DNA from 2 places in the Mesorhizobium sp. ORM8.1 genome. Region 1 is predicted to be linked to the other one. Evidence: predicted binding sites of a transcription regulator. Region 1 holds the regulator's gene; the other holds the start of a gene.
The links. Region 1 encodes HrcA, which represses chaperone genes, less so after heat shock. Its sites were predicted from a motif close to GTTAGCACTCNCNNNNNGNGAGTGCTAAC; they were not measured.

Region 1 (3,021 bases):
CGCCATCAGCGCCGCAAACTGCTCCTCCGAAAAGGCTCGCCCTCGGCGGTGCCCTGGATCTCGACGATGCCGCCCTTGCCGGTCATGACGAAATTGGCGTCGGTGCCGGCCGAGGAATCCTCGAGATAGTCGAGGTCGATGACCGGCTGGCCGTCATGGATGCCGCAGGAAATCGCCGCGACATGGTCCTTCAGCACCTTGGCGACACTGGTCATCTGGCGCGCTTCCATCCAGCGCAGGCAATCGTAGAGCGCCACCCAGCCGCCGGTGATCGAGGCCGTGCGGGTGCCGCCATCGGCCTGGATGACGTCGCAGTCGACGGTGATCTGCTGTTCGCCCAGCGCCTGCAGATCGACAACGGCGCGCAACGAACGGCCGATCAGCCGCTGGATCTCCAGCGTGCGGCCGCCCTGCTTGCCGGCGGAGGCTTCGCGCCGCATGCGCTCGCCGGTCGAGCGCGGCAGCATGCCGTATTCCGCAGTCACCCAGCCCTTGCCGGAATTGCGCATCCAGGCCGGTACCTTTTCCTCCAGGCTCGCCGTGCACAACACATGCGTGTCGCCGAATTTCACCAGGCAGGAGCCCTCGGCATGCTTGGAGACGCCGCGCTCGAAGGAGATGGCGCGCATTTCGTCGGCTTGGCGTTTGGAGGGGCGCATTCGGCCTGCTTTCTTCTCGTTTTTCGGAATCGTGGCCGGCTTGTAGACGCATGCGGCGCGGCCCGCAAAGGAAAAGAAGGTCGCAAGGGTAAGGGCGACGCAAAGGAAAACCGCCGGGTTGCGCCATGCTGGCTTAAGTCTATATCCTTCTATAGGAGGTTTTTCGCCGGAATGAACAAACCAGTCGATCCGACGTCGCAAGTCCCCGGGTTGCAGTCGCCTGTGCTTCAGTCGCTCGACATGCGTTCGCGCGACATCTTCCGGCGGATTGTCGATTCTTATCTGCGCGACGGCGAGCCGGTCGGCTCGCGCAGCCTGTCGCGCATCATGCCCTCTTCGCTGTCGCCGGCCACCATCCGCAACGTGATGAGCGACCTCGAGCATCTTGGCCTCATCTACGCGCCGCATATTTCGGCCGGCCGCCTGCCGACCCAGACCGGCCTGCGTTTCTTCGTCGATGCCTTCATGGAGCTTGGCGATCTTTCCGACGAAGAACGCCGTACCATCGAGGCGCAGGTGCGCGCCTCAGGCTCCGGCGCGACGCTGGAGCACATGCTGACCGAAGCCAGCCAGATGCTCTCCGGCATGTCGCGCGGCGCCGGCCTCGTGCTTGCGTCCAAGAACGAGGTGGCGCTGAAGCATATCGAATTCATCCAGCTCGAACCCACCAAGGCGCTTGCGGTCATGGTGTCGCAAAACGGCGATGTCGAGAACCGCGTCGTCGATCTGCCGGCCGGCATAACCGTCTCGCAACTGCATGAAGCATCCAATTTCCTCAACGCCCACATCCGCGGCCGCACTTTGGCCGAGGCGCGCATCGAGATCGCCCGCATCAAGGACGAGACCAGGGCGGCGCTCGATACGCTGTCGCAGGATCTGGTCGAGAAAGGCCTTGCGGTATGGGCGGGCGCCGACAGCGGCCTGCCGGCGCGCCTCATCGTGCGCGGCCGCGCCAACCTCCTCGAAAACGTCACGGCCCAGGCCGATCTCGAATTGCTACGTCATCTGTTCGAGGATCTGGAAACGCAGGACGGCTTGCTGCAGCTGCTCGACCTTGCCGAGGAAGGCCCCGGCGTGCGCATCTTCATCGGTTCGGAGAACAAGCTGTTTTCGCTATCAGGCTCATCCCTGGTCGTCGCGCCCTATCGCGACAAGGATGCCCGCGTCATCGGCGCGCTAGGCGTCATCGGTCCGACGCGGCTGAATTATGCCCGCATCGTGCCGATGGTCGACTATACTGCCCAGCTGATCTCTCGAATGCTGAGATAGGTCCGGAAGCGGGGATCCCGCAAGGAGGTGTGCGATGGCGTTGGAATCGTTTAAGGCCCAGATCAGCCTGCTGCTCGAGGAAATGGTCAACCAGCCCGCGGACGAGCACGAGATCCAGGAGCAGCTGCGCGAAAAGCTCCGTGAGTTGCGGGCCATGGGCCTGCCGCTGCCGGATGATCTGGTGGCGTTGGAAAAGCGGCTCGACGATGATCTGGATGTCGAAGAGAGCTGAACCCACATCCACTTGCTTGCGCTTTCTTTTTGGGAATGCCGAACCAATATCGGATGTTAGGTGGCTTCCGACTGCCACGACGGAGGACAGCATGTTGAGGACCGCCATCCTCGCCAGCCTTGCCCTGCTTCTCGCCACCAGCGCCTTCGCGCAGCAGGCCGATCAGCCGCTGCTCACCGGCGAAAAGGCCTTCGGCAACTGGAAGAGTGATCGCCCGGGCGTGCGGCGCCTCATCAAGCCGGAGGACCTGCAGAAGCCGTATGTCACGGACACCGCGTCTAGCGGCAGCGATGTCACCGATCGCCCGGAAGGAGCCAAGCCGATCTTGCCGCCCGGCTTTTCGGCCGAGCTCATTGCGTCCGGCATTGACAACCCGCGCGTCGTGCGCGTGGCGCCGAATGGCGACCTCTTCGTCGCCGACAGTCGGGCCAACCAGATCCGCGTCTATCGCCTCGCCGAGGGTAGCGCCAAGCCCGCCGAGGAAGCGGTCTTCGCCAAGGGCCTCACCCGGCCTTACGGCATCGCCTTTTATCCGCCGGGCGACAAGCCGCAATGGGTCTATGTCGCCAACAGCAACAGCGTCGTGCGCTTTGCCTATCGCGACGGCGATCTTGAAGCATCCGGCAAGCCGCAGACCGTGGTCGCAGATATCCCGGCCAAGCACCACTGGACCCGCGACGTCGCCTTCTCGCCGGACGGCAAGACGCTCTATCTGTCGGTCGGCTCCGGTTCCAACGTCGCCGAGGATATGAGCGCCAGGCCGAAGGGCGGTCTCGGCAAATGGGCGAAGTCCGAGCCGCTGGGTGCTGCCTGGGGTTCCGAAGAGGGCCGGGCCGATGTGCTCGCCTGCGACCCCGGCGG
Region 2 (3,021 bases), 1.3 Mb from region 1:
CGAACGTCGCGCCCTTGTTCTCAAGGATCTTGCCGGCAACGATCGAGGCTTCCGCACCGGCGTTCGAGGCGATCTGGCGGGCCGGAGCCTGCAGCGCACGACGCACGATGTTGATGCCGGCGGCCTGGTCGGCATTGGCGCCGGCCGCCTTGATGTTGGCCGAAGCGCGCAGCAGGGCCACGCCACCGCCAGCAACGATGCCTTCTTCCACGGCCGCGCGGGTCGCGTTGAGGGCGTCATCGACGCGGTCCTTCTTTTCCTTGACTTCGACTTCCGTCGCACCGCCGACGCGGATCACGGCAACGCCGCCGGCGAGCTTCGCCAGACGTTCCTGCAGCTTCTCCTTGTCGTAGTCCGAAGTGGTCTCCTCGATCTGCTGCTTGATCTGGGCAACGCGGCCCTGGATCTCGGCCTTCTTGCCGGCGCCGTCGACGATGGTGGTGTTCTCCTTGGAGATCGACACCTTCTTGGCGCGGCCGAGCATGTTGAGGCCGACGTTCTCGAGCTTGATGCCGAGGTCTTCCGAGATGACCTGGCCACCGGTGAGGATGGCGATGTCTTCCAGCATGGCCTTGCGGCGATCGCCGAAGCCCGGAGCCTTGACGGCGGCGATCTTCAGGCCGCCACGCAGCTTGTTGACGACGAGCGTGGCCAGGGCCTCGCCTTCGACGTCTTCCGAGATGATGAGCAGCGGCTTGGAGGTCTGCACGACGGCTTCGAGAACCGGCAGCATCGCCTGCAGGTTGGAGAGCTTCTTCTCGTGGAGCAGGATGTAGACGTCCTCGAGTTCGGCAACCATCTTGTCGGCGTTGGTGACAAAGTAGGGCGAGAGGTAGCCGCGGTCGAACTGCATGCCTTCGACGACTTCCAGCTCGGTCTCGGCGGTCTTGGCTTCTTCAACCGTGATGACGCCTTCGTTGCCGACCTTCTGCATCGCTTCGGCGATCATCTTGCCGACCGACTCGTCGCCATTACCCGCAATCGTGCCGACCTGGGCGACTTCCTCCGAGGTCTTGATCTTCTTGGCAGCATTGCCGAGCGCCGCGACGACTTCGGTCACGGCCAGATCGATGCCGCGCTTCAGGTCCATCGGGTTCATGCCGGCGGCAACCGCCTTGTGGCCTTCCTGGACGATCGACTGCGCCAGAACGGTCGCGGTCGTGGTGCCGTCGCCGGCGATGTCGTTGGTCTTCGAAGCGACTTCGCGGACCATCTGCGCGCCCATGTTCTCGAACTTGTCTTCAAGCTCGATTTCCTTGGCGACGGTGACGCCGTCCTTGGTGATGCGCGGGGCGCCGAACGACTTGTCGATGACGACGTTGCGGCCCTTGGGGCCGAGCGTGACCTTCACCGCGTCGGCGAGGATGTTGACACCGCGCAGCATGCGCTCGCGGGCATCACGGGAGAATTTTACGTCTTTGGCAGCCATTTTTTAGCTCCTGGCAGGGGCTTGGGGTAAGCCCGAAATTCAGTTGACGGTGAGGCCTGATATCAGCCGATGATGCCCATGATGTCGGATTCCTTCATGATCAGAAGGTCTTCGCCATTGAGCTTGACTTCGGTGCCCGACCACTTGCCGAACAGGATGCGGTCGCCGGCCTTGACGTCCAGCGGGACCAGCTTGCCAGCTTCGTCGCGAGCGCCGGAGCCGACGGCGATGATCTCGCCTTCCTGCGGCTTTTCCTTTGCCGTATCCGGGATGATGATCCCGCCGGCGGTCTTGGATTCGGATTCGACCCGGCGAACGACCACGCGGTCATGAAGCGGCCGGAAATTCGACTGTGCCATGTTTTTTCCTCGATGAGAGCGGTGAGAAACACCGTCCGGCCACGCCGGACAAACTGCAAAGCCCGGCTTTGCCGGACCCGTTGTTAGCACTCACCACGAGTGAGTGCTAACAACGGGAGGATTAAGGGGTAAGCCGGAGATAGTCAAGGCGAAATAGGGCAGGCGAACGAGCAAAAGTTTCATCAAGCTCTCAGGCAAGGCGACCACGGCACGTGAGGCGAAGCTGGCACCAACCGGCCGGAGATACCAAGGAAAACAAGCGCGCCTGACTAAGCGCTGCAAGGTCAGCCGAGCCGGTGCAGAAGCAGGCGACGGCCAATTGGCGGACGCCGATCTCGAAATGCGCGACAGCCGCCTCGGCACACACGATCGCCGCGGGCAGCACGCCGGCCGCCTGCCCGGCAGTGCCGGCGCCCATACGGATGGCCTTCGCCACGTCGACACCGTTGCGAATGCCGCCCGAAGCGATCAGCTTCACTGTTGGCAGCGCCCGACGTGCTGCCTGGACGCTGGCCAGGGTCGGAATTCCCCAATCCGCGAACGCCATCGCTACTGCACGTCGGCGCGATCGCGGCCGCGCTCGCCCTCCACCGCGGCCCAACCGGTGCCGCCGGCGCCGGCGGCATCGATCACCGCCACGGCCGCATCGACGAGCGCAGAGGCTAGTGGTCGAGCCTGACCAGTTTTCTCAACGCGTAAATCTGGCCGGCCGGAACGACCGGCGGGAATTATCGGAAGAGCAGACGGACCGTTTGCGAAAATCATGGTTCAATTCCTTGGTCGGTGGGAGCGAAACCCGGCCAGTAGTGGCCGTCAGGCGTCGGCCGCTTGCCGAAGATGGCCTGACCGACGCGCACGACAGTGGCGCCTTCCTCGATGGCTTCCTCGAAGTCTCCGGTCATGCCCATGGAGAGCCCGGTCAGCGCGGCGTTGTGCTTCACGGCTTCGTCCCGCAGCCGGCGCAGCAGAATGAAGCAAGGCCGCACCTTGGCCATGTCGGAGGAAAACAGCGCAAGTGTCATTAACCCGCATGGCCGGAGACGGGGAAGCTGATCGAGCCTCTCCACGAAGGGCAGCACTGCGTTCGGATGGAGGCCGAACTTGCTGTCCTCGCCAGACGTGTTGACCTGCACATAGACGTCGAGGAAGCGATCTTCGCGCTCCAGCCGCGTGTTCAGAAGGTCGGCGAGCTGGAGGCTGTCGAGCGCATGAAACTCACGCGCGAAGCGGGTC

Region 2: a site for HrcA is predicted at 1,871-1,899, ahead of groES (co-chaperone GroES). Genes of this name have one in related genera too.

The regions. Positions count from the first base shown of each region.
Region 1 is NZ_CM132600.1:3,943,825-3,946,845, reverse strand. It holds partial or broken gene rph (ribonuclease PH) at 1-659, opposite strand, end outside; gene hrcA (heat-inducible transcriptional repressor HrcA) at 831-1,928, shown strand; gene ACVDG8_RS19760 (hypothetical protein) at 1,963-2,160, shown strand; gene ACVDG8_RS19755 (PQQ-dependent sugar dehydrogenase) at 2,252-3,021, shown strand, end outside.
Region 2 is NZ_CM132600.1:2,649,031-2,652,051, reverse strand. It holds gene groL (chaperonin GroEL) at 1-1,429, opposite strand, end outside; gene groES (co-chaperone GroES) at 1,492-1,788, opposite strand; partial or broken gene ACVDG8_RS13525 (alpha-hydroxy-acid oxidizing protein) at 1,979-2,472, opposite strand; gene ACVDG8_RS13520 (YggS family pyridoxal phosphate-dependent enzyme) at 2,550-3,021, opposite strand, start outside.